One region of the Actinomadura chokoriensis genome, then DNA from elsewhere that is predicted to be linked to it. Evidence: riboswitches for the same ligand, from Rfam matches in the RefSeq annotation. Region 1 holds a riboswitch; the other holds the start of a gene.

Region 1 (15,195 bases):
CGTGGCGATCGTGCCGCTGTTCATCCTGTACGACTACACGTTCCGGCCGGACGGGACGTCCACCAAGGAAGAGGCCCTCGAAGTCGCGCACGAGGCGGGCGTCGTGTGCACCGACGAGGTCTACCTGCATCCCGACCCGCACCCGACGCGCGACGCCTGGTGCGACGCCCGGATCGCCTACACCGAGAAGCGCCTCGCCGCCCTGGAACCGGGCACGCGGACCGTGCTCGTCAACCACTGGCCGCTCGTCCGCGAACCCACCCGCGTCCTGTGGTACCCGGAGTTCGCGCAGTGGTGCGGCACCGAGCGCACCGCCGACTGGCACGACCGGTACCGCGCGGTGTCGGTCGTGTACGGGCACCTGCACATCCCCCGGACGATCTGGACCGGGGACGTCCCGCACATCGAGGTGTCGGTCGGCTACCCGCGCGAATGGCGCCGCAAGGGCGACGCGCCGCGCGGCCCGCGCCGCGTCCTGCCCGCCCCGGAGACGGACTGACCTACCGGGCGCCGGGCGCCATCCCGGCGGCGGCGAGCGACAGCAGCCGCCCGGCGGCCTCCGGCTCCCGCTCGGTGACCGCCGCGATGGCCCCGGTGAGCCACAGGACGTCGGCGAACGCCGTGCCCGCGGGCGCGTCCCCGGCCCGCTGCGCGCGGGCGAACAGCGCCTCGCCCGCCTCGCACATCGCCCGGCGGGGGCAGCCGGGCTCCGGCCGCTCCCGCCGCAGCGACTCCTCCCGCAGCGACAGCACCGCCGAGGCGGCCAGCCCGCGGAACACCGTCACCCGCGACGCGAACGCCCGCAGCCACGTCATCAGGGCCTCGCCCGGCGCGGGCGCGACCAGCAGCTCGCGGGCGGTCGCGGCGAGGTCCGCGTAGACGTCGGCGAGCAGCGCCTCCAGGAGGTGCTGGCGGGTGGGGAAGTGGCGGTAGAGCGTGCCGATGCCGACGCCGGCGGTGCGGGCGACGCCCTCCAGGGACGCGTCGGCCCCGTCGCGCTGGAACGTCTCGCGGGCCGCGGCGAGCAGCCGCGCCCGGTTGCGGCGCACGTCGGCGCGCACCGCGCGGGCGGGGGCCTTCGGCGTGTCGTCGCTGGTCACGTGGGTCGTCGGTCCTTTCCCGGCGGGTACGGGCCTGCGGCGATTCGGGGGGATCCGCGGCTTTGGAACGGTCCCTCGATACTAGCCGCGCCGGTGCGCCCGGCCCGCGCCGGGATGGCCGGGCCCGCCGCGTCCGGTGCCGTGTCCGAGACGGGGCGGGCCCGCGCCGACCTGCGCCTACGTCACGACGGGCCGGGGGAGAGCGGGAGGTGGATCCGCCCGCCGGCGGCCTTGAACTCCGCGGCCTTCTCCCGCATCCCGGCGGCGAGGGCGGCGCCGCCGTCCAGCCCCCGCTCGTCGGCGTACCGCCGGACGTCCCGGGTGATCTTCATGGAGCAGAAGTGCGGGCCGCACATCGAGCAGAAGTGCGCGGTCTTCGCCGGCGCCGCCGGCAGCGTCGCGTCGTGGAACGCGCGGGCGGTGTCCGGGTCGAGGGACAGGTTGAACTGGTCCTCCCACCGGAAGTCGAACCGCGCGTCCGACAGCGCGTCGTCCCACGCCTGCGCCCCCGGATGGCCCTTGGCCAGGTCGGCCGCGTGCGCGGCGATCTTGTAGGCGATGACGCCGGCCTTCACGTCGTCGCGGTCCGGCAGCCCGAGGTGCTCCTTGGGCGTGACGTAGCAGAGCATCGCGGTCCCGTGCCAGCCGATCATCGCGGCGCCGATCGCCGAGGTGATGTGGTCGTAGCCGGGCGCGATGTCGGTGGTCAGCGGGCCGAGCGTGTAGAACGGCGCCCCGCCGCACCACTCCTGCTGCAGGTCGACGTTCTCCTTGATCTTGTGCATCGGGACGTGGCCGGGCCCCTCGTTCATCACCTGGTTCCCGTACTCGACGGCGACCGCCGTCAGCTCGCCCTGCGTGCGCAGCTCGGCGAACTGCGCCTCGTCGTTGGCGTCGGCGATGGAGCCGGGGCGCAGGCCGTCCCCGAGCGACCAGGTGACGTCGTAGGCGGCGAAGATCTCGCACAGCTCCCGGAAGTGCGTGTACAGGAAGTTCTCCTCGTGGTGCGCCAGGCACCACGCCGCCATGATCGACCCGCCCCGCGACACGATCCCGGTCCTGCGCCGCGCCGTCAGCGGCACGTACCGCAGCAGCACCCCCGCGTGCACGGTCATGTAGTCGACGCCCTGCTCGGCCTGCTCGACCACCGTGTCGCGGAAGACCTCCCAGGTCAGCTCAGCCGGGTCGCCGCCCACCTTCTCCACCGCCTGGTACAGCGGGACGGTCCCGACCGGCACCGGCGAGTTCCGCAGGATCCACTCCCGCGTCGTGTGGATGTCCTTGCCGGTGGACAGGTCCATGACCGTGTCGGCGCCCCAGCGGGTCGCCCAGGTCATCTTCTCGACCTCGTCCTCGATCGAGGACGCCACCGCCGAGTTCCCGATGTTCGCGTTCACCTTCACCAGGAAGTTCCGGCCGATGACCATCGGCTCGATCTCGGGGTGGTTGACGTTCGCGGGCAGCACCGCGCGCCCGGCCGCCAGTTCGTCCCGGACGAACTCCGGTTCCACCCCCTCCCGCAGCGCCGCGAACTCCATCTCCGGTGTGATCTCGCCCCGCCGCGCGTACGCGCGCTGCGTCACCGCGCCGCCGGTCGCGCGGCGCGGCCGCCGCGGCGGCAGGCCCTCCCGCACGGGCGCCCGCCGCCCGTCGTCCCCGGGGCGCACGGCCCGTCCCTCGTACGGCGCCGTATCGCCCCGCTCGGCGATCCACGCCTCCCGCAGCGCGGGCAGTCCCCGGCGGACGTCGGTCCGCGCCGCCGGATCGGTGTACGGCCCCGACGTGTCGTACAGCACGACGGCGTCGCCGTTGGTGAGCGGCACCTCCCGCATCGGGACCCGGATGTCGGGGCGCGAGCCCTGCAGGTAGGTCTTGCGGGCGGCTGGAACCACGCGTTCTGTCATGACGACTCGATCTCTCCCTACGCCGGCATTACCCGGTCAGGTTCATGCGGTCAGCGGCCGTCCCAGCCGCTATCTCAGCCCGGTTCGCCGGACCCCCGCGATCTGTCGTGCCCGACGCTAACCCGCCGGACCCCCATTGCCGCAACCGCCGCCCCTCGGGTAGAACGCGCCCGCGCGACGCCCTGAGAGGATCGGGGCATGTCCGACCCGCACCAGGAGTTCACGCTCACCCCCGTCGCCCGCGTCTCGTCCGCGCTGACCGACCGGGCGTCCGCGCCCAAGCAGGGCGGCGAGGGCGCGCCGGAGGCGTGGCTGGTCTTCGAACCGGCCGTGTCCCCGGCGCTGGAGGGCCTTCGCCCCGGCGACCGGGTCTTCGTGCTGACGTGGCTGCACCTGTCGCCGCGCGACGTGCTGCGCGTCCACCCGCGCGACGACCCGTCCGCGCCGATGCGCGGCGTGTTCGCGACCCGCTCGCCGGACCGCCCCAACCCGATCGGCCTGCACCCGGTCGAGATCCTGGAGGTGGCGGGGCGCCGCGTCCGCGTCCGCGACCTGGAGGCCCTCGACGGCACCCCGGTCCTGGACGTGAAGCCGGTCCTCGCCTGCGAACCCGGCGCGTGACGGCCGCCCGCCGGTGAACGGCCCCACTCGCGGTCCACCGGGCGGGGGCGGTGCGCGGTGGCCGGCGGGATCCGGGAAGATGGACGGGTGGTGAGGCTGCCTCGGGTGGATGCGACGGCCAGGGACGCCCTGCTCGCGACGGCGCTGGCGGGCATCGCGGCGGCCGCGGCGGTGGCGTGGCCCGGCGTCCGGGAGCTGGACGCTGCCGGGGCGCTGCTGCTGGTCGCGGCGCACGTGCCGCTCGCGGTGATCCGGCGGTGGCCGGCGCCGGGGCTGGTGGCCCTGGTCGTCCTCGTGCTCCCGTACCACCTCGCGCAGTACCAGCACCACGCGCTCGTGCCCGCCGAGGTGATCGCGCTGTTCGCCTACGCCGTCCTCGGGCGGCGGGTGCGGATCGTCCTCGGCGTCGCCGGGTTCCTGCTGGCCGTGTGCGTGCTCGGGATGGCGATGCGGGCGGGCGGCAGCTCCGTCCGGGAGCAGGTCGCGGTCATCGAGGCCGTGGTGTCGGTCGTGATCGCCGTCCAGGTGTGGCGGGTGCACCGGGCGCGGCTCGCGACGATCACCGAGCGCGCCGAGCGGGCCGAGCGCACGCGCGAGGAGGAGGCGCGGCGGCGGGTCGCCGAGGAGCGGCTGCGGATCGCCCGCGACCTGCACGACCTCCTCGCGCACAGCATCACGCTCATCGGCGTGCAGGCAGGCGCGGCGGCCCACCTGGTGCGCGGGGACCGGCCGCTCGACCGGGCGGAGCTGGCCGAGGCGCTCGCCTCGATCGCGGGCACCTGCCGGGACGCCCGGACCGAGCTGCGCGGCACCCTGCAGGTCCTGCGCGGCACCGACGTGGCCGCGCCGGGGACGCTGCCCGGCCCCGGCGGCATCGGCGACCTCGTGCGGGCGGCGCGCGGCGGCGGCATCGACGTGGAGCTGTCGGACGACGGACTCGGGACGCTGCCGCCGGAGATCGGCGTCGCCGCGTACCGGATCGTCCAGGAGGCCTTGACCAACGTTGTCAAGCACGCCGCCGCGAAGCGCGCCACGGTGCGGCTGGCGCGGGACGCGGGCGGGCTCGTCGTGCGGGTCGCCGACGACGGGAGCGGCCCGCCCGGCGGCGCTCCCGAGGGGTTCGGCATCCTCGGGATGATCGAGCGGGCGCGCAGCGTCGGGGGGACCCTCGACGCCGGTCCGGGGGAGCGCGGCGGATTCGTGGTGACGGCCGTCCTCCCCCTCGCGGACGCCGTCAGCCCGCACTGACGGGGACCGCCTCCGGGCGGTCCCCGCCGCGCCCGACTCACCGGGCGGACGCCGCCGAGGTCTTTCAAACCCTTACCGGTAGGGTCAGGATCAAGGGGACCAGGGGAGGCGAACGCGTCGGTGAGCACACTGCAGGAGGCCCCGCAGGACCGGATCTTCACGGTGCCCAACGTGCTGAGCATGGCGCGGCTCGTGGGCGTCCCGCTGTTCCTGTGGCTCGTCCTCGCCGAGGCCGACTGGTGGGCGCTCGGCGTGCTGGTGTTCGCCGGCCTGTCCGACTGGCTGGACGGCAAGCTGGCACGCGCGCTGAACCAGACCAGCAGGCTCGGGACGGTGCTCGACCCGGCCGCCGACCGGCTCTACATCCTCGCGACGCTGGTCGGGCTCACGATCCGCGACATCATCCCGCTGTGGCTGGTGGTGCTGCTGGTCGCCCGGGAGTTCGCGATCCTGCCGATCGCGCCGATCGTGCGGCGGCTCGGGTACGGCGGCACGCTTCCCGTCCATTTCATCGGGAAGGCGGGCACCATGTGCCTGCTGTACGCGTTCCCGCTGCTGCTGCTCGGCGACCACGGCGGCGGCGCGGCGACCGCGGCGAAGGTCGTCGGATGGTCCTTCGCGATCTGGGGGACGGGCCTGTACTGGTGGGCGGCCGTCCTCTACTGGACGCAGACGCGGCAACTGGTGCTGGCCGGCCGCGGCTCGCCCCCGGCCTCCGGGCCGGACGCCCCGCCCGGCCCGGGTGACCGGGAACCGGGCGCGGAACCGCCGGCCGGCGACCAGAAGGGAGCTGAGACCCCCCGATGAAGGCCGTCGTGATGGCGGGTGGCGAGGGGACGCGGCTGCGTCCGATGACCGCCAACCAGCCCAAGCCGCTGCTGCCGCTCGTCAACCGGCCGATCATGGAGCACGTGCTCCGGCTGCTGAAGCGGCACGGGTTCACCGAGACCGTCGTCACCGTCCAGTTCCTGGCCGCGCTGATCCGCAACTACTTCGGCGACGGCGAGGAGCTCGGCATGTCGCTGAGCTACGCGACGGAGGAGATCCCGCTCGGCACCGCCGGCAGCGTCAAGAACGCCGAGGAGGCGCTGCGCGACGACCGGTTCCTCGTCATCTCCGGGGACGCGCTCACCGACATCGACCTCACCGACATGGTGCGGTTCCACGAGGAGAACGACGCGCTCGTCACGATCGGGCTGAAGCGCGTCCCGAACCCCCTCGAGTTCGGCATCATCATCGTGGACGACGAGGGCCGCGTGCAGCGGTTCCTGGAGAAGCCGACGTGGGGCCAGGTGTTCTCCGACACCGTCAACACCGGCATCTACGTGATGGAGCCGGAGGTCCTCGACCACGTCGCGGAGGGCGAGTCCGTCGACTGGTCCGGGGACGTGTTCCCCAAGCTGCTCGCCGAGGGCGCCCGCCTGTTCGGATACGTGGCCGACTGCTACTGGGAGGACGTCGGCACGCACGAGAGCTACCTCAAGGCCCAGGCCGACATGCTGTCCCGCCAGGTCGGCATCGAACTCGACGGCTTCGAGATGTCACCCGGCGTGTGGGTCGCCGAGGGCGCCGAGGTCGACGCGGAGGCCGTCCTCAAAGGCCCCCTCTACATCGGCGACTACGCCAAGGTCGAGGCGGGCGTCGAACTGCGCGAGTACACCGTCCTCGGCAGCAACGTCGTCGTCAAGGAGGGCGCGTTCCTGCACCGGGCGGTCGTCCACGACAACGTGTTCGTCGCGCCGTCCACGAACCTGCGCGGCTGCGTCGTCGGCAAGAACACCGACATCATGGCCGGCGCCCGCGTCGAGGAGGGCGCGGTCATCGGCGACGAGTGCGTCATCGAGGCCGAGGCGTACGTCTCCAGCGGCGTGAAGGTCTACCCGTTCAAGACCATCGAGGCCGGCGCCGTCGTCAACACCAGCGTGATCTGGGAGTCGCGCGGGCAGCGCAACCTGTTCGGGCCGCGCGGCGTGTCCGGGCTCGTCAACGTCGAGATCACCCCCGAACTGGCGGTGCGGCTCGCCAGCGCCTACGCGACCACCCTGAAGAAGGGCACCACGGTCGTCACCGGCCGCGACGTCTCCCGCGCCGCCCGCACCCTCAAGCGCGCCGTGAACAGCGCGCTGACCGCCAGCGCCATCAACGTCAACGACCTGGAGGCGACCCCGCTGACCGTCGCCCGGTTCGAGACCGGCCGCGAGGACGCCGTCGGCGGCATCTACATCCGCACCACGCTCGGCGACCCGCAGGGCGTCGACATCCTGTTCCTGGACGCCGGCGGCGCCGACCTGTCCCAGGCGGCGCAGCGCAAGCTGGAGCGCGTCTTCGGCCGCCAGGAGTACCGGCGCGCGTTCCCCGGCGAGATCGCCGAGCTGACCTACCCGCCGCGCGTCGTGGAGACCTACACCCGCGACCTGCTGCGCCGCGTCGACATCCGCGGCGTCCGCGAGGCCGGGCTGAAGATCGTCCTGGACTGCGCCGGCGGCGTCGCCTCGCTCGTCCTGCCGAACCTGCTCGGCAAGGTCGGCGTCGAGGTCCTCACCCGCAACGCCGGGCTGGACGAGGCCAACCCGACCGAGACGCTCGCCGAGCGGATGCGCGACCTGGAGCGCCTCGGCGACCTCGTCTCCTCCTCGCGGGCCGCGTTCGGCGTCCGCTTCGACCCGGTCGGGGAGCGGATCTCCCTGGTGGACGAGAACGGCGAGCTGGTCGGCGACGACCGCGCCCTGCTCGTCATGCTCGACCTCGTCGCGGCCGAGCGGCGCGGCGGCAAGGTGGCGCTGCCGGTGACGACGACGCGGGTCGCCGAGCAGGTGTGCCGGTTCCACGGCGTCCAGGTCGAGTGGACGTCCACGTCGCAGGACGTCCTCACCAAGGCCGCCGCGCAGCCCAGCGTGATCTTCGCGGGGGACGGCCGGGGCGGCTTCCTGATGCCCGAGTTCAGCGGCACCGTCGACGGGATCGCCGCGTTCGTCCGCCTCGTCGGCCTGGTCGCCCGCACCCGCCTGACGCTGTCCCAGATCGACCGCCGCATCCCCGACGCGCACCTGCTGCGCCGCTCCGTCCCGACCCCCTGGGCGGCCAAGGGCAGCGTGATGCGGCACGTCGTTGAGGCCGCCGGGGACCGCACGATCGACACCACCGACGGCGTCCGCGTCGTGGAGGACGACGGCCGCTGGGTCCTCGTCCTGCCCGACCCGGCCGAGGCGGTGACCCACCTGTGGGCCGAGGGGCCCGACGCCGACGCCGCCCAGGTCCTGCTGGAGGAGTGGGCCGCCGTCGTCGAACGCGCCGGCTCCTGACGGGCCCGCGCCGCGGTCAGTCGACGGGGACGTCCTCCGGGCCGCCCGCGGCGATCCCGGCGAGGACGTCCAGGGCGCGCCCGAGGGTCTCGAGCGGCGGGGACGCGAGGCCGACGCGGACCGCGCGGGGCGCGGCGCCCGTCCCCACGACGAAGGCGGCGGCCGGGGTGACGGCGATCCCGTGCCGCGCGGCCGCCGCCACGAACGTCTCCGCCCGCCACTGCGGCGGCAGGTCCCACCAGCGGAAGTAGGAGGGCGGCCCGGACCGGGCGGCGGCGCCCGCGAGCCGCTCGGCGACGATCCGCGAGCGGGCCGCGGCGTCCGCGCGCTTGGCGCGGGTGATCTCCTCGACCGCGCCGCCCGCGATCCAGCCGGTCGCCGCGTCGAGCGCGAAGCGCGCCGGCCCCCAGGCGCCCGAGCGCAGCGCGGCGGCGACGCGCCCGGCCAGCGCGGCGGGCGGGACGGCGAACCCGAGGGTCAGGCCGGGCGCGAGGCGCTTGGACAGGCTGTCGACCACGACGGTGCGGTCCCCGGCCAGGGCCGCGAGCGGCTCCGGGCCGTCCGCGGGCAGGAAGGCCCAGACGCGGTCCTCGATCGCGTGGAGGCCGAGCCGCTCCAGGGCGGCGGCGACCTCGGCGCGGCGCCGCCGCGGCATCGTCGTCCCGCGCGGATTGTGCAGCGTCGGCTGGAGGTACACCGCGCCGAACGGCGCGGCGCGGTGCGCGTCGGCGAGGGCGTCGGGGCGCAGCCCGTCCTCGTCGGCGGCGACGGGGACGAGCGTGACGCCGAGCCGGGCCGCGACGCCCTTGACCACCGGATAGGTCAGCGCCTCCACGGCGAGCCGCCCGCCCGGCGGCACCAGCGCCGCCACGGCGCCCGCGATCGCCTGCCGGCCGTTCCCCGCGAACAGCACCGACCCGGGGGCGGGCCGCCAGCCGGGGGCGGCCAGCAGCGCCGCCGCGGCCTCCCGGGCGGCGGCGGTCCCGGTGACCCGTCCGGGGCCGAGCGCCGCGTCCAGCACGTCCGGGCGCAGCAGCCGCCCCAGCCCGGCGGCCAGCAGCGCGCTCTGCTCCGGGAGGACGGGATTGCTCAGCTCCAGGTCGACCTTGGCGCCGGCGGGCTCCGCGAGCGCCGGGACGGGTGCGGGCTCCGCCGCCCGGACGAACGTGCCGCGCCCCACCTCGCCGACCACCAGGCCGCGCCTGGCGAGCTCCCCGTACACGCGGCTCGCCGTGGAGGCGGCGATGCGGCGGTCGCGGGCGAAGGCCCGCTGCGGCGGCAGCCGGTCGCCGGGACGCAGCCGCCCCGCGGCGATGGCGGCGGCCACCTCGTCGGCGACCCGGCGGAAGTCCTCCATGCGTCCCCTCATTGCTCCGAGTGCAATGCAGAGTATTGCACCGAGAAACCACGGAGATCTAGCCTCGGATCGGTTCTGGATCCGGGAGGGGAAATGGTCTCGCTCACCGCCGCGGCGGCCGTCGCCGCCTTCGCCCTCGGGGTCGTCCTGACCCCGGGGCCCAACATGATGTACCTGGTGTCGCGGTCGGTGACGCAGGGCCGCCGCGCCGGGCTGGTCTCGCTCGGCGGCGTCGCCGCCGGGTTCCTGGTCTACGTCGCCGCCGCCACCGCCGGGCTCACCGCCGTCTTCACGCTCGTCCCGGCCCTCTACACGGTGATCAAGCTCGCCGGGGCGGCGTACCTGCTCTGGCTCGCCTGGCAGGCGCTGCGGCCGGGCGGCACGGCGGCCTTCGCCCCGGCGGACCCGCCCGCCGACCCGCCGCGCCGCCTCTTCACGATGGGCCTGGTCACCAACCTGCTCAACCCGAAGATCGCGATCCTGTACGTGTCGCTGCTGCCGCAGTTCGCGGACCCGGAGCGCGGGGGCATGGCCGTCCAGATCCTGCTGCTCGGCCTGCTGCAGATCACCATCGCGATCACCGTGAACGCGCTCATCGTCCTCGGCGCCGGCGGCATCGCCGCCTTCCTCGGCCGCCGGCCCGGGTGGCGGCGCGCCCAGCGCTACGTGTTGGGCTCCGTCCTCGCCGGGCTGGCCGTGCAGATCGGCCTGCACCGCCCCGCCGCGTCCTGAGCCGCCGCGGCCCTTCGGGCCCCGCGGCCTCCGGGCTTGCCATGATGGGGCGGTGATCGCACGACGGGACGACCCCGGCGACCGGCGGCCGCTCGGGCGGCGGCCCGACGCCTCGATGTCGCTGCTCGCCGACCTGCTCGCCGGCAGGCTCCTCGACCACGGCTACGCGGAGGCCGCGGCGCGGCGGGCCGCCGCCGGCGGCGCCCCGCCCCGGCGGCTCCGCGGAGCGGGCGTCCTGCTCGTCCTCGCGCTCGCGGGCACGCTGATCGCCGTCGCCGGGGTCCAGACGCGCCGCGGGGAGCCGGGCGCGGCCGAGCAGCGGTCCCGGCTGATCGGTGAGATCCGGGCCCGCACCGCCGAGACCGACGGGCTCCAGCGCCGCGACGACGTGCTGCGCGCCCGGACGGAGCGGGACCGGGCGGCCGCGCTCGCCCGCAGCGACGAGGGCCGCCGGGTCCGGCGGCGGCTGGCCCGGGCCGGCGCCGCCGCTGCCGCCGCGCCCGCGACCGGCACCGGCATCGTCGTCACGCTCGCCGACGCGACGCGCACCGCGCCCGCCGCGCGGGGACGCGCCGCCGAGGCCGGCCGGGTCTATGATCAGGACCTCCAGGTCCTGGTCAACGGGCTCTGGGCGGCGGGTGCCGAGGCCATCGGCGTCAACGGGCAGCGGCTCGCGCCGACCACCGCGATCCGCGCCGCCGGCGAGGCGATCCTGGTCGACTACCGGCCGCTGACCGGCCCCTACGCGGTGACGGCCCTCGGCGACCCGGACCGGCTGCGCGGCGCCTTCGCGGGCTCGGCGGCCGACCGGCGGCTCGCCGCGCTGCACGGCCGGTTCGGGATCCGGTACGACGTGCGCCGCACGTCGGCGGCGCGGCTGCCCGCCGCCGGGCCCGCGCGGCCGCGGTACGCCGTCCCGCGCCCGGAGGACGGCCAGTGAGCGGGCGGCCGGGGAGCAGGGGAGAGGTGACCCGAGGGTGATCGCGCTGATCGGCCTCGTCATCGGCGTCGCGCTGGGGCTCGTCCTCCAGCCGGACGTGCCGCTCTGGCTCCAGCCCTACCTGCCCATCGCGATCGTGGCCGCGCTCGACGCCATGTTCGGCGGCGTCCGGGCCCGGCTGGAGGGCATCTTCGACGAGAAGGTCTTCGTGGTCTCCTTCGTCGGCAACACCGTGATCGCCGCGCTGATCGTCCTCCTCGGCGACCAGCTCGGCGTCGGCTCGCAGCTGTCCACCGGCGTCGTGGTCGTGCTCGGCATCCGGATCTTCTCCAACGCGGCCGGTATCCGGCGGAAGCTGTTCGGCGCATGACCGGCGGGGACGGGCGCCCGCCGGGGCCGCGCGGGCTCCTCGGCCTGCTGCGCCCCCACTTCGGCATGGGCCGGATCGCCGCCGGAGCGCTGTGCCTCGTGCTCGGCTTCGCGATCGCCGCGCAGGTGCAGTCGACCAAGCGCGACTCCACGTTCGCCACGGCGCGGCAGGACGAACTCGTCGGCATCCTGGCCGATCTGGGCCAGCGGTCCGACCGGCTGACCGGCGATCTGCGCGACCTGGAGGCCACCAGGGCCCGGCTGGAGCGGGACGCCGAGGGCGGGACCGCCCTGGAGGAGGCGCGCGAGCGGGCGACCGAGTACGGCCTGCTCGCCGGGACGCTCCCCGCCGAAGGGCCCGGGATCGAGATGCTGATCGACGACCCCGGCGGCCGCGTCAAGGCGGTCAACCTCCTGGACGCCTTGCAGGAACTGCGCGACGCCGGGGCCGAGGTCCTCCAGATCAACGACGTCCGGGTCGGGGTCGACACCTATTTCCTGGACGGCCGGAACGGCGTCCGCACCGACGGGCGGACCCTCACCGCCCCCTACCGGTTCCTCGCCATCGGCGACCCCCACACGATGACCACCGCGCTCAACATCCCCGGCGGCCTCGTCAGGACGCTGCGCGGAACCGGGGCCACCGTCCTGATCACCCCGCGCGCGAAAGTGGCCGTCGGCGCGGTACGGTCTCCCTAAGAGGGAACCCGGGGGAACGGGGGAGCGGTGAACCGGGCGCCCGGTTCGGGCGCCGTGAACGCGTCGGTCCGCGCGGCGGCGTAGACCTGCGATCATTGGCGAATGTAGTTTGGTCCAGCCGGTTCACCGTTCGAGTTGACCCCTCGGGTCATACCCGCGTAAGTTGCGGCGACCGTCGCGTAAGCGGGTGGTGAGTTGGACCGTGGTCGGGGCGGATCCCCGGCGTGGGTTGGGTGAAGGATGCGCGTGGCGCAGGCGGCTCCCGCTGCGGCGGGGCGTCCGCGTGCGGCACGCCGATGGTAGGAGGCCGAGCCGATCGATGCCGAGCGTCTACTGCACGCAGTGCGGTCACGCCAACCCGGATGATGCCCGCTTCTGCTCGAACTGCGGCACTCCGCTGACCCGGAGTCCGGCCGCGCCGCCGCCGTACCGCGAGTCGCCCGGCGAGTCCACGTCCACGATCTCCATCGGCGGGTTCGAGGCGCTGGACACCGACACGGGCGCCGAGGAGCAGGTCGGTCCCGACCAGATGGCGATGGAGGCGCTGCCCCCCGGCACCGCGCTGCTCGTCGTCAAGCGCGGACCGAACGCCGGCAGCCGCTTCCTGCTCGACAAGGACCGCACGTCCGCCGGGCGGCACCCCGAGAGCGACATCTTCCTGGACGACGTCACCGTGTCCCGCCGCCACGCCGAGTTCACCCGCCAGGGCGGCGCCTTCTCCGTCCGGGACGTGGGCAGCCTGAACGGCCTCTACGTCAACCGGCAGCGGATCGACCAGGCCGCCCTGTCCGGCGGCGACGAGGTCCAGATCGGCAAGTTCCGGCTGGTGTTCCTGACCAACCCGGCGCACGGCTGACGGAACGGGAGGGGCGTTGAACGCGGAGCCGGCCCGGTCCCTGATGACGATCGGGGACGTGCTCGGGCAGCTGCGGCCCGAGTTCCCCGACATCACCATCTCCAAGATCAGGTTCCTGGAGTCCGAGGGGCTGGTCGAGCCGCAGCGCAGCCCCTCCGGCTACCGCAAGTTCGGCGCGGCCGACGTGGAGCGGCTCCGGTTCGTCCTCACCGCCCAGCGCGACCACTACATGCCGCTGCGCGTGATCCGGCAGCACCTGGAGGCCCGCGACCGCGGCGAGAACGTCCCGGGGCTCGGCGACCGCGAGCCGTCCCGGCGCCGCCCCCGCACCCTCGTCGCCGCCGACACCACCGCCCCGGACCCGGCCGTCCGGCTCACCCGCCGCCAGCTCCTCGACGGCGCCGGGATCGACGAGGCGCTGCTCGCCCGCCTGGAGGAGTACGGCCTCGTCCACCGCACCGGCGCCCACTACGAGGGCGAGGCCCTCGGCATCTGCCGGATCGCCGCCGCGCTCGGCGAGTTCGGCTTCGAGGTCCGGCACCTGCGCGCCGTCAAGGCCGCCGCCGACCGGCAGGTCGGCCTGATCGAGCAGGTGGTCGCCCCGCAGCTGCGCCGCCGCAGCCGCGGCGCCCACGAGGAGGCCGCCGAGACCGCCCGGGAGATCGCCGCGCTGTCGGTCGGCCTGCACTCCGCGCTGGTCAGCGCGGGGCTCCGCGAAAGCCTCGACCACTGATCATGGCCGCCGCGCAGGATATTCCCCCACCTGCGGCAGGACGAGCTGTCCGACCCTGGGTGTACGTTGGCTACATGGTTCGGTCAGGAGTCGATCCGCTGCGAATGGTGATCGAGACACCGAGAACCGGCAGGGAGCCGCTGTGAAGCAGATGGAGGTCGTCGGCGTCCGGGTCGAGATGCCCTCCAATCAGCCGATCGTCCTGTTGAAGGAGACGGAGGGCGACCGCTACCTGCCCATCTGGATCGGGGCGGTCGAAGCGACCGCGATCGCCTTCGCGCAGCAGGGCGTGCTGCCCGCCCGGCCGCTGACCCACGACCTGTTCCGCGACGTCCTGGACGCCCTCAGCGTCCAGCTCCGCACCGTGAACATCACCGCCCTGCGCGAGGGCATCTTCTTCGCCGACCTGATCTTCTCCAACGGCGTCGAGGTCAGCGCCCGCCCCTCCGACTCCATCGCCCTGGCACTGCGCACCGGCGCCACGATCTTCGCCAGCGAGGACGTCCTCGAAGAGGCCGGCGTCGCCATCCCCGACGAGCAGGAGGACGAGGTCGAGAAGTTCCGCGAGTTCCTCGACACGATCTCCCCGGAGGACTTCGGCCGCGCCGGATAGGCCGCTGCTCGGGAGAGGTGTGGTCGCAGCGAGCTGCTTCCCCGCTCTCGCGCGCCCTGTGCCCGCCCAGGGAGACGACCCCCTGGCACCCCCGATGCAGGGGCTCCGCCCCCGCACCCCCTCCCGGCTCAGCTCGCCGGACAGGCCAGGCACCGCGCGGGGCAGCGCCCACTGTGAGCTCCGCTGGTGATTCGGGCGGGAGAGCGTGCTCGCAGGCCGGGTTTCCCGCCATGGTCACTGACCGTCATGTGGACCTTGGGACGCAGTCATCGGGAACTCGCGGTCCCGATAGCGCGCGCTCGCTCCTGGGCCGGAGCGGTGCGCGAGGTGGGTGGTCTCGGGGGTGGGTTGGGGGCGGTGGGGTTACAGGGGCGTGGCCTGGGGGTGCTGGGTGCGGGTGGTATTGGGGGAGGGGTGTAATAAATGCGCGCATCGTCCTGGACCTGGTGGTTTTTGGCGGCGGCGCATCGGGGTAGGAGTGCGTAGGTGGCGGAGGTGCGCAGTTTGCCCACGTGAAGCCGGTTCATCCGGGCATGCGACGCGCCGACGGTGAACGTTGACCACACCCTGACCGGCACCTACCGTGCTGGTGGAACACCCGTGGTGTAATTCGTCAAACCCCCTTGACGAACCGCCACGGGATGATAGAAGCCGGAGGTCCGCGTGGCGGTGAGCAGCGGCGAGGGCAAGGCGACCCCCGACAGGCACATGGCGTCCCGCC
Region 2 (15,195 bases), on a different contig from region 1:
ATAATGACTATGTACAGTCCATGATCACAATGGTCTACGGAAATTATGTTGGAGACTCCTCAAACACCCTGCAATTTGCAAGGACGGAGGGCAGACTGCGGTCCATGGTCCAGCCACACAGCCCGACCGTCCGCGGCCGACGCCTGGCCAGAGAACTGCGCGAACTACGCGAACAGGCCGGATTGCGCCCAGAGGATGTCGCCCGCCGCCTCGGCTGGAGCCGTCAGAAGGTCATGCGCATCGAGCGCGCCCTCACCAAGGCCAGCGGCCATGACCTCAACGCGGTCATGGACCTTTACGGCATCACCAGCCCCCGACGTGACGCTCTGCTCCAGTTGGCCAAGGACGCCTGGAAGCGTGGCTGGTGGACGGCCTATCGCGACATCTTCGCCGGCACCTACCTGTCCCTGGAGGACGAGGCGTCCCAAATCCGCGACTGGCAGCCGCAGGTCGTACCAGGCCCTCTGCAGACTCCCGACTACGCACGTGAAGTCGTTATGGCCTTCACTGATGACGCCTCGGACATCGAACGCCGTGTTGCGGCTCGGATGACCAGACGATCGATCCTGAGCCGTCCCAACACCCCGGAGATTCAGGTCGTCCTTGACGAATCCATCCTGTATCGCAGGGTCGGTGGGGCCGAGACGATGCGTGCCCAGTTCAACTCTCTGCTGGCAGACGCCGACCGCCCCCGCCTGACGCTGCAAGTGCTCCCGTTCGACCGCGGCCGCCATCCCGGCCTCAACGGAGCCTTCGTCATACTGACCTTCGAGGCCGGGCTGGACCCTGACATCGCGTACCTGGAGACGCCGGGCGGGGACATCTATCTGGAATCCGCCGACGATGTGGCACGTCGTAGAGTGACCTTTGACAAACTGTCCCAATTGGCGATGTCCCCGGACGAATCACGGGCGCGTATCCAGCGCGCAGCAAGGGAGATCACAGATGACTGAGACGCCCAGCCGGGCATGGCGCCGCTCCTCCCACAGCACCAGCGGCGAACACTGCGTCGAAGTCGCTGCTCTCTCGGCGAACATCGGCGTACGAGACTCCAAGGACCCGGACGGGCCGAGTCTCGCTTTTGCCCCCGCCACGTGGCGCAGGTTTACACAGCAGGTGAAGGCGGACCGCCTTGATCGAGCGTGACGGCACCTAGGTCGAGGTCACGAGCGGCATCGTCGGAGACTTGGTTGACCTGGACGGATCGGCCACCATCGAGGGCGTTGGCTGTGGCACGGGCCGGACCCTCAGAGGTTGGCCAGCTCCGTTGTCAAGCGGTTGATGTAGGCGGGTGCCGCGAGGCGGATCGTTTCCTCAGGAACGTCACCGGTGTGTGCTTCGACAGCCAGGCTGACGCCAGGTGTGTCGGCCCCGCCGAAGAGTTGGCGGAGTAGTTCGAATCCTTCCGATGCGATGGGGCTTACGCGAGGGTCTTGGACGAGGGCGGTGAGGGTCTTGGCTACTTCACGGATAGGTACGGTGGCCATGATCCGGTAGACATCGCCTGCGTCCTTGTTGGTGAGGCGGTCCGGGTGGGTGTGGGCCTTGGCGTGACGGTCGGCGATCTTGTACGCCTTGGCGATCAGGAGGGCTGCGGGGCCGGCGACGTTGGCAGTCACGCTGCGCTCATCTGCTGGGTCGAGACTCGGGATCACCATTGGGGAGCGGTCGACGGCGCACGCCTCCAGACCGGTGACCCAGCGTGCGGTCATTTTCCCGTGCGGCGGGATCTTGGCGCTCCTGCTTCCGGTCTTGGTGAGAATCTTGCCGACCAGGATGTCCAGCTCAATTGGGACGTCCTGGTCGTCAACCTGCTCGGTGCGTTCCCACAGGCCCGGCTGATTGTCCTGTTTGAGGGTGAATCCCGCAGTCCGCAGCGCTTCGTCGACAAGCGGTTGATCATCCAGCGCGGCAGGGTCGAGGCTCAGATCGGCATCGGAGGTGAAGGGGGCGGCTTGCATAGAGGCGCCGGGCGTACGCAAGTAGACGGCTTGGGCTCCGACAACGGTGAGCGCCTCCAGGTGCGGGTGGAGGGCGGTGAGGCCGTCGAGTAGAACCCGCCGGGAAGCGATGACCAGCTGGTTCCGGTCGAGGCCCTCAGGGGCCTTGGCCATGTCGAACTCCTCCGCTTCTCTGACCGGCCACATGCCTTACTGTGGCCGGCTGATTGCTTTCGGCGTTCGATCTTAGGACCAGAGGACCTGATCAGGATGGCAGTCGGTCCAACTGCCACAGAGAGATATTTTTCTCCATGTAGCCCAGGACGGCTTGTCCCTCTGCGGGCATTCGACCGGGGCCGGAGAGACAATCCACGGCAAGCTGGCTCAAAGCGACCCTGCGGATGCCGTTGTGGTCTGCGGTCCGCTCGAAAACCACCGGATCGTGAGCCCGCAGGAGAAGCACATCGCCCCCCTTGTCGACCCGCAACAGCCGTAGTTCGTCTCCGATCTCGTCGGGCAGGCGTGGGCTACCGGCGGGGTGGTAGAACATCAACTGTCCACCCACAGCCAAGGGCGCCACCGTGCGTGCGGCGTATGACCCAGTTAGGACGATCTGCCGCCTGGATTCCTCGGGGAGTGCGCGCAGGGCCTTGAACACTGCTTCGACGCCGTTCGGGGCGATCATCCTCGTGTAAGGGTTATGCCGCAGAAGGCGGTAGTGATCGGCACGGACGCGCAGGAGTTGCGGCCAGTCCACGGAGGTGATGACTCGGCCATCACGGCGGATCAGTAGTTGGTCCTCCAAGGTGTCGAGAAGCCGGGAGACGTAGGGCAGGCTGAGCTCGGCTGCCTCGGCGAGTTCTGTAGCGCGGTATGGCGGCGTGACGTCGGCGAGGAGCCGTACAAGACGGCCGGCTTTGAGTCCGGCCAGAGTTGCCTTGCTGCTTTTGGCGGTCCTTGACCGGGGAGAGCGGCTTGCGCCCTGGGTGTAGATGGTGATGGCCGGCCGGGAGACACGCAGGGATGCGTTGCGGGTGAGATCGATATATCCGATGCCGTACTCGCGTAGGAGTTCCTGAACGCGCGGCGAGATCCAGGGGGCGACCACCACAAGGTTCGTGTAGTGGTTCACCTGTTGCAGCAAGCTCCACTTGGGCAGCAACTGCTCCTCCACCAGGCGGGCGGAGACGCTCATCTTCAAGTCGATCATCAACTGCGTCAAGACGCTGTCGCCATCCGCCTTCACCTCGACTAGAGCGTCCAAGGGGTTGCCCCCCTTCGCCTCTCGCGTGGGGGGCTGGACGGTGACCTGCCAGCCGGAGCCGAGGAGGTCACGCAAGACTGTCAGCCCCCGCTCGAGGAGCGTGTCCGGAGTCAAGTCGTCGAAGCCCACCCTGCCATCTTGGCATGCGGGTCCTGGCCGCGCTCAGGCAAACTTGCCTGGATGGCCAACTTTTCTCCTTGAGGAAAGTTGGCCATCCAGGCAAGTTTGCTTCGACTGCTACTTGCCTGAGCCGGGCAACTCGAGATTCTGAGCAAGTTGCGGACGGTGTCGGCGCCCTTGGGGATGGGGCTCTTGCGGTCACGGCTGACGTCACTGGTTGAGGACGGGGTGGTTGGCGCGGCAGGTGTTGTGCGGGTCGCGGGAGCGTTTTAGGGCGCGTAGGCGGGTGAGGGTTGGTTCGGGGAACGCGTTGGCGGCGGATTCGTCCCGGGTCAGCAGCGTGTAGGGCTTGCGGCCGGTGATGACGGCGGCGAATCGCTCGGCGAGGTGGCGTTGGCGGGTGCGGGTGGCGTGTGCGAGGTTCGGGTCAGGGCCGACGCCGGTCATCTGGAGGAGGTACGGCTCGGCCAGCGGTCCGCTTGCGCCGGAGGCGGGTTCGGCCAGCGCACCGCCCAGATGCCGGAGCTGGATGGAGATCAGCGGGTCGATCGGCTCGGTGACCAGGCCCTCGTCCAGGCGCGTCAGCAGTTCGGCGCGGATCAACCCGGCGGTCGGGGCGGTCGACTCGCCGGCGATGTCGCCCAGGTCGGCCACCGCCACGAGCCCGCGGTTGTCGCTGATCACGCCGTCGATCCCGTCGAGCCTCCGCACGAGTTCGGCGCCTTCGCCCGGGTCGCCCAGGTAGGTCATGTCCAGTGCGACCATGGGCGGGGCTCCGGGGAAGGCGAACCGGCTGAACCAGACGGCCAGTTCGGGCGGCGCGCCTTTGGTGATCTCTCGGAAGAGCTCGAACACCTCGCCGCCGTGCGCGTCCGGCCAGATCACCCTCCCGCCGTACACGCGGGGCGCCGAATACAGATCGAACTCCAGCGACGTCACCAGGGCGAAGTCGCCTCCGCCGCCCCTCAGCCCCCAGAACAGCTCGGGGTCGGACGTCTCGGTCACCCGGCGCTGGTCTCCGTCGGCGTCGACGATGTCGAAGGCGCGCACGCTGTCGGCGGCCCAGCCGTACTTGCGTCCGAACCAGGACAAACCCCCGCCCAGCGTGTAACCGGCCACGTTGACCACCGGTGAGCTGCCCGCCAGCCCGATCAAGCCATGGGGCCCGGCCTCCGACAGGACCCGCCCCCAGTTCACTCCCGCGCCCACCCGAGCCACCCGTTCGGACGCGCGCACCCGCACGCCGTCAAGACGACCGGTGCGCAGCAGGATCGCACCCTCCACGTCACCCGAGGCGTCATGGCCGCTGGCCTGCGCGGTCACCGTGGACCCCGATCGCCGCGCGTACCGGACGAGCGCGGCCACGTCCTCGGCGTCCGCGGCCTCCACCACGGCCGCCACCGGCTGGTCGACCGCCAGATTCCAGGCCTTGCGCGCCGCATCGAACCCGTCATCATCCGGCCGCCAGACCCGCCCCTTGACCACACTTCGCAGGTCGTCCCCCGCCATACCGGCCCCCTTCCCGGACGACATGAACGGACACTTCCTGCGGCTGCCATGCACGTCTTGCCCTCGGGCACGGGCGACGGCTACGGCGAGTTCCTGTCGCAGATGTTCACCGGCGCCGCAGCCTCGGCGGCTGGCTGTGAGCGCGCCGAGTAGGCGGTGGCTACTACGGCGGCAGTACTTCTCGAATACTGCGTAGAGAGGGTTACGCGGCCGCCCTGCGTCGTTACGGTCGGGGCGTGACGAGGCCGGGCCGCTGCGTGGAAGAGAAGACGGCGTGATCCGCGTGGCGCTGGCGGACGACCAGGTCCTGGTGCGGGCGGGCTTCCGGGCGCTCCTTGAGGACGAGGACGGCATGGAGGTCGTCGCCGAGTGCGGGGACGGCGAGAAGGCCGTGCGCCAGGCCGTGGAGTTCCGCCCCGACGTGATCCTCATGGACGTCCAGATGCCGGTCCTCGACGGGATCGAGGCCACCCGCCGCATCACCGGCGATCCGCGGCTGCGGGACGTCCGGGTGATGATCCTGACGTCCTACGAGTTCGACGACTACGTCTACGGGGCGATCGAGGCCGGTGCCAGCGGTTTCCTGGTGAAGGACACCGAACCGCTGGAGCTGATCATGGGCGTCCGGGCCGTCGCCCGCGGGGACGCGCTGCTGGCGCCCAGGGTGACCCGGCGGCTGTTCAGCGAGTTCGCGTCCCGGATCGCGCCTCCGCCGGCCGCCGCGGAACTGGGGGCGCTCACCGCCCGCGAGCACCAGATCCTGGCGCTGGTGGCCCAGGGGCTGTCCAACGAGGAGATCGCCGGACGGCTGGTGGTGTCGCCGGCCACCGTCAAGACCCATGTGAGCCGCATCCTGGCCAAACTCGGGGTCCGCGACCGCGCGCAGCTCGTCGTCCTGACCTACGAGACGGGGCTGGTCCGCCCGGGGTGGCTGCGCGGCGGCGTCAGGCCCCGGCGGGCGCCGGGGCCTGAACTCGGGTGACCGAACCGGAACGGGGAGGGCTCGGTCAGCGGACCTTTGGGACGTTGCCGAAGACGGGCGCCACTTCGGTCCAGCGGTGGAGCTGGCAGCCGTCCTGGCGGGTGAACGTGGTGTCGATGGCCTTGTCGTGCCAGGTGCCCTTGACCGTGGCGATCTCAGGGCCGCCGTAGATCTTGGTGCACATCTGGTCCTTCGGGACGGGTTTGAAGGGGTCTTCGGCCTTGGTCAGGGACGCGCATGCGTCGGCGGCCTTCGGGTGGGTACCGCCAGGGGGATCGCAGGTCAGCGTCCAGGTCTTGGCGGGGGCCTCCGCGGAGGCCCTGACGGAGATGGTCAGTGAGTCGGCGGGCGTGCCGGAGGGCTGAACGGACGTCGTGCCGGACGGCGCTTCGGCGGGGTTTCCGTTGGCCTGTTCGTCGCCGCAGGCGGCCAGGGTCAGGAGCATGGCCAGCCCGGGCGCGGCGAACAGGAGCGTCCGATACCGCATACGTGATTCGACGCGAGGCGGGTTCGCGCGGTTCCATGGGGGTGTGATGATTTTCGGGGAAGACGTGCCGGGCGTCGACGCGGCCGACGTTCCGCGGGACGGCTATCTGCTGGACGTCCGGGAGCAGGACGAATGGGACGCGGGCCATGCGCCCGAGGCGGTCCACATCCCCATGCGGCAGCTCGGCGACCGCGCCGGGGAGATCCCGCGCGACCGGGAGGTCTTCGTGATCTGCCGGTCCGGGCAGCGGTCCGCGCAGGTGACGGTGGCGCTGAACCAGGCGGGCTGGCTGGCGAAGAACGTCGACGGCGGGATGAAGAGCTGGGCCGAGGCCGGACGTCCGATGGAGGGCACCGGCGACGTCCCGCCCTATGTGGCGTGATCGTCCCCTTGGGGGAGATGACCGTCGGTTGTACGATCGGGTCTGACCGATAACCGCGGGAGCTCGGGCCAGAGCCGGGCTGAGAGGGCGGCCTCCAAGGCGTCGCCGACCGCATGAACCTGTCCGGGTAATGCCGGCGTAGGGAGCGTGTCCCGTGACGTCCGATGTCGAAAAGCGCCCTCGGGGCGAGCGGCCCGCCGACGAGGCCCCCTTCACTCTCGATGAGCCCGCCCCCAAGGTCCTCGGGTTCTGGGACCAGAGCGCGTTCTGGGCCAACCTCGGCGTCAGCCTGCTGGCCTTCTCCGGCGCCTACACGGTGCTGGCGCCGGACGGCGACGGCAGGCCGACCATCTCCATCATGGCCGGAATCGTCGCGATGGCCGTCGGCACGATCATCGGCGGGCTGATGCTGGGCCTCGCCGCGGTCCCGGGGGCCCGCACCGGCCAGCCCGCGATGGTGCTGCTGCGCGGCCTGTTCGGCGCGCGGCTGTCGTACGCGCCGACGGTCCTGAACATCGCGCAGCTCATCGGCTGGGGGACGTTCGAGCTGATCGTCATCGCGGACGCCGCGCAGGAGCTGTGGGACGGGGTGCCCCGCTGGGGCTACGTCGTCGCGGCCGGTGCGATCACGACCGTGCTGACGGTGTGGCCGCTCGGGTCCGTGCGGCTTCTGCGCCGGTATGTGACGGTCGCGGTGGCGATCGCGCTCGTCTACTTCTACGTGGAGCTCGTCCGGCAGCCGCTGCCCGACCTCACGGAGGGCTCGTGGGGCGGCTTCTGGATCGGGGCGGACGCGGCGCTGGCCGTGTCGATCTCCTGGGTTCCGGTCGCCGCCGACTACACCCGGCATTCCCGGACGGAACGGGCGGCGTTCGGCGCGGCGTCCGTCGGCTACTCGGTCACGCAGATCATCGCCTACGTGCTCGGCCTGCTGGCGCTCGCGCTGGTCGCGGGCGACACCGGCCGGGTGTTCGACCCGTTCCTCGGCGCCTCGCTCGGCGTGGTGTTCTTCGCGATCTTCGTGCTGCGGGAGGCGGACCAGTCGTTCGCCGACACCTACTCCACGGCCGTGTCGATCCAGAACCTCTTCCCGCGCGCCGACCGCCGGGTGCTGAGCGTGCTGCTCGGCGCCGGCATCACCGTCCTCGCGCTGGTCCTGGACATCGACGACTACGCGGGCTTCCTGACGCTGATCGGCTCGGTCTTCGTCCCGATGCTGGGCGTCCTGGCCGCCGACTTCTTCCTCGGACGCCGCCGCGACCGCGCCGCCTCTTCCGGTGCGGTGACCCTGTCCAAGGGGGAGGCCGCGGCCGACCTGGACGGATGGGACGTGTCGCGGCGGGCGCCGTCGCGGTGGGGGATGATCGCGGCCTGGGCGATCGGGTTCACCGTCTACCAGTTGATCAACCCCGGCACGGTCGAGCGCTGGGCGGACTTCTGGCGGGACGTCCAGGACGCGCTGCACTTCGCCCCGCAGAGCTGGATGAGCGCCTCGCTGCTGTCGTTCCTGGTCGCGGGGGCCGCCGCGCTGCTCATCGGCAGGATTACCAGACGGTAGCCTTACCAAAAGGTAAGGTTCACGTGGCAATTTTCGATGCAAGTTACCCGGCGCCGTGCCGGAGTCCGGTGGCACGATGACAGGCGTGTACCAGCACGTCCACGATCCGATCGCGCGGGCCGTCATCGAGAGCGCCGCCGACGCCATCGTGGCCGTTGACCAGCGGCATCGGGTGACCGTGTGGAACCCGGCCGCCGAGCGCATGTTCGGCTGGAGCGCCGCGGAGATGATCGGGCGCGTCCCGCCGATCGTCCCGCACGAGCTGAAGGCCGAGCACAACGCCGTCCAGGAGCGGCTCCTCACCCGGCCCGCCGGCGAGGGCGACAACGGGCAGATCTCGATCGCGACCCGCCGCTTCCACCGGGACGGCCGCCTCATCGACGTGCGCATCGACACGAGCCTGCTGAAGGACCCGGGCGGGACGCTGCTCGGCTGGGTGGGCGTGTACCACCCGGTCGAGGAGGACGACATCGTCCAGCACCACATGACCGAGCGGGCGCGGCTCGTCCGGCGGCTGAACGACATCGTCGCCGACCTGAACGCCGAACTCGACCTCGGCGTCGTCCTCGACCGGATCACCACCGCGCTGATCGAGCTGACCGGTGCCGATGCGGGCGGGTTCGTCCGGATCGAGGGCGAGCGACTGCGGCTGGTCAGCATGTCCGGCCTGCCCGAGCACATGCGGGGACGGTCGGCCGAGCTGCGGCCCAGCCTGGTCGGCGAGCTGCTGCGGTCGGGCAAGACCGTCAAGCTCGCGACCGGCGAGCGGCGCCTCGGCGACCTGATCTGGTCCGAGCTGCCCGGTCTGCACACGATCGCGCTCGGGCTGTCCTACCTGCAGAACCGGCCCTACGGGGCGCTCTACGCGCTGTTCTCCGGCAGCAAGGCCGGGCACACCGAGCTGGAGCTGCTCGAACTGCTCGCCGGGCACGCCGGCGTCGCGGTCGGCAACGCCGTCGCGTACGCGGAGGTCGTCCGGCAGCGGGCGCACGAGCGGGCGGTGATCGACTCCAGCGCGGACGGCATCGCCGTCCTCGACCACGACCTGGTCGTCCGGCAGTGGAACCCGGCCGCGCACGCCCTCACCGGCATCCCGCCGGAGGCCGCGATCGGGCACCCGCTGCCGTTCGACATGCCGGGGCTCGGGGAGATGCTCACGTTCCGGCTGGAGTCCGGGACGTGGCTGAACGTGCTGGCCGCCGAGATCGAGGAGACCGGCGAGCTGGTCGTCGACTTCCGCGACGTGTCCGAGGCCAAGGCGCTCGAAGAGGCCAAGGACCTGTTCCTGGCGACGACCAGCCACGAGCTGCGCACCCCGATCACGGTCGTGCAGGGCTTCGCGTCCACGCTGGTCAACCGGTGGGACGAGATGGCCGACGACGACCGGCGCACCGCCGTCGCCACCATCGCCGAGCGCGCCCAGTCCCTCGGCCGGCTGGTCGAGCACCTGCTGCTCGGCTCCCGCGCGGGCGCCGACGAGCTGGCCGTGACGATCGAGGCGTTCGACCTGACCCGGGTGCTGGAGGGCGTCGTCGGCGGGTTCCGGTCCCTGTCGCCGCTGCACCGCGTGGAGCTGGAGATCGCGCCCGACCTGCCGCCCTGCCGGGGGGACGCGATGGCGACCGACATCGTGCTCGGGCAGCTGCTGGAGAACGCGTTCAAGTACTCCCCGGACGGCGGGACGGTCAGCGTCCGCGCCCGCTGCGAGGGCTCCGACATCGTCGTCACGGTCGTGGACGAGGGGATCGGCATCCCGCCCGGCGACCATGAGCGGATCTTCGAGCGGTTCGTCCAGGGCGACGCCGGCGACCGGCGGCGCTTCGGCGGCATCGGGCTCGGGCTCTACATCGTCAAACGGCTGACGGAGGCACAGGGCGGGAGAATCTCAGCTCATCCGGCCGAACGTGAGATAAGTCACACACAATCACGCAAAGTGCCGGTAAGCCGCGAAGTACCAGAAATGGAACGGGCCATCGGCCGTCCGAACGCGCTTCTCCGGTCCGCGGACGGCCGCGGACCCGCAGGTGGTGCGCGTGCGGGCGACGGAACCTGCATGCGGCTCGTGCTGCGCGGCGCCCGATGACCGGTTTCGGTTACTCACCGTGACGACACTCCCTCCCCGGCGGCCGGGTGAGACCGTTGTGACCTGGGCGTTCAGCGGTCTCGACGGGTGGCAACCTTGGCGGATGCGAGAAAGTACGGTGACCGCGGGGTGTGATGGACGAAACGCGCGCGCGAGGAGTAAGTCCGCCGTTGGCTGGATAGATCCTTTGATGGTTGCCGTTGGTGACGAGATTCCGTTCCGGGGGTGATCACCGTGACCGGACGGCCGGTGACTCGTTGTGCAGGTGATGGACTGGATCGTCCGGGTTTCCGGTCGCGTACATCAGGGCATTTCGGTCGTACTGGAAGAGCGACGGCGGGACTCGTCCGAGTAAGCGGAACCACGGGGAGGTGAGGGCGTCGAGCGTCGTACTGCTGCCACACGCACCGTCCAGCGTCGCGGTCGCCCGCAGGCGCCTCAGCTCGGAACTGGCCGACTCGGGGGTCTACGAGACGGTCGTGGACGACGCCAGCGTCATCCTCAGCGAGCTCATCAGCAACGCCCTCCGGCACGCGCGGCCGCTGCCGTCGGGCCAGGTGAGGGTCTGCTGGCTGCGCCGCGGCGACGTCCTCGAACTCGAGGTCAGCGACGGGGGCGCCATGACCGAGCCCAGGCGCGGCCCGGGCACGCTGTCCTCGCTCGGCGGGCGCGGACTCGGCATCGTTGAGGCCCTGTCCGAGGGCTGGGGAGTGCGCCACGAGGACGGCGCCACCACGGTCTGGGCCGTCGTGCGGGCGCCCAAGTCCGCGAGCGGGAGCGGGACGTCCGACCCGGTGGGGATGCACGCGGTCCCTGATCTGGCCGACTTCCCCGACCTCCTGGATGAACCGGACGAAGATCTCTACAACGGAACCACGAATAGAACTGCTCCAAGTAGGGCATATCCGGCATAGGAGGACCCCGCCTGGAAGGAACCCCGCCCTACCTTGTATGGTCCTCTCCAAGCTCGGGCGCTGTCGTGCCCCCGTCGACACCGCCCGAGCTCTATTTATTGTATTTTTCTCCTCCTTCGGGCCTTGGCGGCCCTCCATCGTCGAAAAACACGGCGATCGCTGGCATCGCTTTCGACTCGCCTAGCGGCTCGCTTCGCGATCAGGTTCTTGCTTCGCTCGAACCTGCCTTCGGACGCGATCGCAACGTCCCGCTCCCCGCGACCTCAGCTTCAGGACGTCTGTCTTACTGTCCGCGCGTGGCCGAGGCCCCGCGCCTGGGGTCGCTGCGTGCCTTCCGCCCAGCGCACCTTGCTCCCCTGTGCGCCTTCGACCACACGAGTCTTCGCATCCCGTGCGCCGTTGCGGCGTCCAGGCGTCGCTCGTGCGTTCTGGGGGCCGCCGTTAGATGTCGTCGCGGAGGGTGGGGCAGGACATGCAGCGGGGGCCGCCTCGGCCGGTGCCCAGCTCGCTGCCGCTGATGCGGATCACTTCGATGCCCGAGGCCTCTAGCTGGGCGTTCGTTTCCATGTTGCGTTCGTAGGCGACGCAAAGGCGGGGTGCAACGGCGAGGGTGTTGTTGCCGTCGTCCCATTGTTCACGTTCGGCCGTCACGGGGTCCAGGCCGGTGTCGATGACCTTTAGGCGGTCGAGCCGCATCGCCTCGGCGGCGGCTTCCAGGAAGGGACGCGGCTCTGAAACGCGCAGGTCGCCGTTGGTGAGGGTGACCTTGTGGGCCATCAGGGAGTGCGCGACCGGTGGATACATCACGACCGTGTCCACGTCGACCATGGTGCAGACGGTGTCCAGGTGCATGGTCGCTCGTTCCTGGGCGATGGGCACCGCCAGGACGGTGTGCGCCAGGTTCGCCTTGAAGACCTGGCGGGCCAGGCGTTCCACGCCCGCGGGGGTTGTTCGTTCTCCGGTGCCCACCGCGATTACGCCTGGGGAGAGCAGGAGGACGTCGCCTCCCTCTACGTGTTCCAGGGACGGTGAGTAGACCGGCTCCACGCCTGCGAAGCGGGGGTGGTGGGCGTAGATGAGGGCGGTCAGGGCGGACTCGCGGCGGCGGGCCTCCATGGCGAGGCTCGTCACCGCCACCCGGTCGCCGATCCAGGTGCTGTTGTCGCGGGTGAACAGCAGGCCGGGGAGGGGGTCGATGATGAAGTCGAGCGTGTCCATGAGGCGGTAGACCAGGCCGTGCCCGGACTTCAGCTCCTCGTGGGCCAGGCCGCCGATCAGGGTCTGGGTGAGGTTCTCCGGGTCGAGGTCGCGCAGGCAGTCCTCGACGATGCGGCGGAGCTGGTCGCCCAGGCGCAGGTCGACGGTGGCGTCGGCGATCGCCTGCTCGCGGGCCGGCTCGTACTCCAGGGCGTCCTGCAGCAGCTCGGTCAGGTAGAGGACCTCCACGCCGCGCGAGCGCAGGGCCTCCGCGAACGCGTCGTGCTCCTCCTGGGCGCGGCCGGCCCACGGGATCGCGTCGAACAGCAGCTTGTCGCTGTTGCGCGGGGTGAGGCGTTTCAGTTCCGCGCCGGGGCGGTGCAGCAGGACGGTCCGCAGCCGTCCGACCTCGCTGGTGACCCGGTGCTCGTGCACTGCCTTCGCTGCCGTCACTCTTCGCAGTCTATGTGCCAGCATTCGAGCGTGATCGGACGGAATGCGGCGCTGCCGCTCCACCTGACGTCGGCGACGATGTTGCGCGTGTCGGCGGAGGGTGTCGCGACGGCGCTCGTCCTGACCGTCCAGGCGCGGACGGGGCACGCGGCCACCGCCGGCTACCTGCAGACCGCGATGACGCTGCCGTACGTCCTCAGCGGGCCGATCATCGGGAACGCCCTGGACCGGGTGGGGCGTCCGCGTTCCGTCGCGGTCGCGCTGGCCGGCTGCTACGCCGCCGCGACCGGGCTGCTGCTGGTGATGGCCGGGAGTTCGCCGCTCTACCTCGCGCTGTGCGTCGCGGCCGTGATCGGGTGCACCGAACCGATCGTCGTCGCGCTGACCAGCCTGCTGCCCCGGTTCGTCCCGGCCGGACGGCTCTCGCGCGCTTATGGGCTGGAGGCGTCCAGCTACAACCTCGCGGGCATCGCGGGCCCCGGCCTGGCGGCGGGCCTGGCGGCGCTGGCCGGTGGCGAGTACGCGGGTACGGCCGTGGTCGCCGTCGGCGTTCTCGGCCTGCTCACCTTGCCCCTCCTCCCGTTTCCCGGGCCCGGCGCCGGTGGCGCGGCCACCGGGATCGAGGCGGGGCAGGACCTGCGTGCGGCGACCGAGGCGGGCGACGCGGCGCCGTCCGAGCGTCCCGGCATCGCCTCGGTGATCACGGGCGGGCTCGTCGTGCTGGCCGAGGGACGGGTGCTGCGGGCGCTGACGGTGGCCACCACCCTCGCCTGGACGGGGTTCGGCGGCGTCGCGGTGACGGCGGTGCTGCTCGCCGAGCACATCGGGGCCGCGCCGAGCGCGGGCGGGCGGCTGCTCGTCGCGCTGGCGGTCGGGTCGCTGATCGGGTCGCTGGCGTCCAGCCGGTGGCTGACGCCGAGGCACGCCGAGCCGGTGATGCTCGCCGGGCTGGTCGCGTTCGGGGCGGCGCTCGCCGCGCTCGCCGTGGCGCCGTCGCTGCCGTGGGCGACGGCGGCGTTCGTCGCGGCGGGGATCGCGGAGGGGCCGGTGTTCGCGGCCACGCTGATGCTGCGCCAGCGCGAGTCGCCGCCCGACCGGCTCGGCCAGGTCAACACGACGGCGGGCAGCCTCAAGATCGGCGCGTCCGCGGTGGGCGCCGCGCTGACCGCCGCCGCGGCGGACGCCATCGGGCCCGTCGGTCTGGTGCTGGCGATCGCCGCCTTCCAGTTCGCCGGCGCCGCCGCCGGGTTCGTCCTTCTGCGCGGGACGGCGGGCGACGCGTAGATCGAGGGGACCTGCGGGAGGGCGGTCGGGCAAAAGCCGGTGAACCGACCACGACCGAGAGGCATGAGCATGCTGTCGACGAGCAGATCCTCGCCGCCCAGATCCTCGCCCGAGCCCGACGCGTCCTTGATCGCCGCGTCCCGGGCCGAGCCCGAGCGATTCGCCGGCCTGTTCCACCGGCACGCCCCCGCGATCATGCGGTATGCGGCGCGGCGGCTCGGCCGGGACGCGGCCGAGGACGTCGTCGCCGAGACGTTCCTGGTCGCCTTCGACCGGCGGTCCCACTACGACCTCGCCCGCCCGGACGCGCGGCCCTGGCTGTACGGGATCGCGTCCAACCTGATCAGGCGGCACCGCCGCGCCGAGGTGCGGGCGCTGCGCGCGCTCGCCAAGGGCGGCGTCGACCCCGTCACCGAGCCGTTCACGGACGCGGTGGAGAGCCGCGTCCACGCCGGCCGGCGGTCCCGGGCGCTGGCCGCCGCGATCGCCGCGCTGCCCGCCGCGCAGCGGGAGGTGCTGCTGCTGGTGACCTGGGCCGGGCTGACCTACGACGAGGTCGGCGAGGCCCTCGGCGTCCCGCCCGGGACGGTCCGGTCCCGCATGAACCGGGTCCGGGTGAAACTCCGCCGCGCGCTCGGCGACTCCGCGTCCCCCATCCCGACTGAGGAGCCCCACGATGGATGAACTGATGCTGGTGGAGCGGCTGCGCTCCGAAGTCCCCGAGGACATCGACGTCACCGGCGCCGAGCGGCGCTGGCGGCGAGGGGCGCTCGGCGGGCGGCCCGTCCGGCGGCGGCGCCCGCTGCTGCTGTCCGCGGTCGTCGCCACCGCCGGTGCCGCCGCGCTCGGGGTGGTCGTGCTCGACGGGCCGGACACCGCCCCGATGGCCAACGTGGCCGCGGTCCTCGACCAGGCCGCCGACACCGCGTCGGGCGACCCCGTCCCCGGGCCCGGCCAGATCGTCTACCAGGACACCGTGGAGCGGCGGCGCACCGGCGAAGGCCGCTGGTACCGCGTCCGCA

What was found. Region 1 has a riboswitch for thiamine pyrophosphate ahead of thiC (phosphomethylpyrimidine synthase ThiC). Riboswitches for the same ligand answer to the same signal wherever they lie in the genome.
Region 2: another riboswitch for thiamine pyrophosphate. It lies ahead of ABFX46_RS08625 (purine-cytosine permease family protein); the one in region 1 lies ahead of thiC (phosphomethylpyrimidine synthase ThiC).

The regions. Positions count from the first base shown of each region.
Region 1 covers NZ_BAAAMW010000007.1:14,153-29,347, forward strand. The annotation lists gene ABFX46_RS16955 (metallophosphoesterase family protein) at 1-499, shown strand, start outside; gene ABFX46_RS16960 (TetR/AcrR family transcriptional regulator) at 501-1,100, opposite strand; gene thiC (phosphomethylpyrimidine synthase ThiC) at 1,283-3,004, opposite strand; TPP riboswitch at 3,000-3,113, opposite strand; gene tsaA (tRNA (N6-threonylcarbamoyladenosine(37)-N6)-methyltransferase TrmO) at 3,203-3,625, shown strand; gene ABFX46_RS16975 (sensor histidine kinase) at 3,731-4,873, shown strand; gene clsA (cardiolipin synthase ClsA) at 4,994-5,680, shown strand; gene ABFX46_RS16985 (sugar phosphate nucleotidyltransferase) at 5,677-8,175, shown strand; gene ABFX46_RS16990 (aminotransferase-like domain-containing protein) at 8,192-9,532, opposite strand; gene ABFX46_RS16995 (LysE family translocator) at 9,626-10,264, shown strand; gene ABFX46_RS17000 (DUF881 domain-containing protein) at 10,317-11,204, shown strand; gene ABFX46_RS17005 (DUF1290 domain-containing protein) at 11,242-11,574, shown strand; gene ABFX46_RS17010 (DUF881 domain-containing protein) at 11,571-12,272, shown strand; gene ABFX46_RS17015 (FHA domain-containing protein) at 12,592-13,128, shown strand; gene ftsR (transcriptional regulator FtsR) at 13,145-13,861, shown strand; gene ABFX46_RS17025 (bifunctional nuclease family protein) at 14,004-14,474, shown strand; gene ABFX46_RS17030 (MerR family transcriptional regulator) at 15,138-15,195, shown strand, end outside.
Region 2 covers NZ_BAAAMW010000003.1:137,111-152,305, reverse strand. The annotation lists gene ABFX46_RS08665 (helix-turn-helix domain-containing protein) at 105-953, shown strand; gene ABFX46_RS08660 (DUF397 domain-containing protein) at 946-1,146, shown strand; gene ABFX46_RS08655 (hypothetical protein) at 1,248-2,114, opposite strand; gene ABFX46_RS08650 (helix-turn-helix domain-containing protein) at 2,206-3,333, opposite strand; gene ABFX46_RS08645 (FAD-binding oxidoreductase) at 3,535-4,833, opposite strand; gene ABFX46_RS08640 (response regulator) at 5,108-5,815, shown strand; gene ABFX46_RS08635 (SSI family serine proteinase inhibitor) at 5,841-6,302, opposite strand; gene ABFX46_RS08630 (rhodanese-like domain-containing protein) at 6,352-6,684, shown strand; TPP riboswitch at 6,730-6,846, shown strand; gene ABFX46_RS08625 (purine-cytosine permease family protein) at 6,839-8,242, shown strand; gene ABFX46_RS08620 (sensor histidine kinase) at 8,319-10,325, shown strand; gene ABFX46_RS08615 (ATP-binding protein) at 10,697-11,239, shown strand; gene ABFX46_RS08610 (arginine deiminase) at 11,681-12,889, opposite strand; gene ABFX46_RS08605 (MFS transporter) at 12,920-14,173, shown strand; gene ABFX46_RS08600 (RNA polymerase sigma factor) at 14,237-14,857, shown strand; gene ABFX46_RS08595 (CU044_5270 family protein) at 14,850-15,195, shown strand, end outside.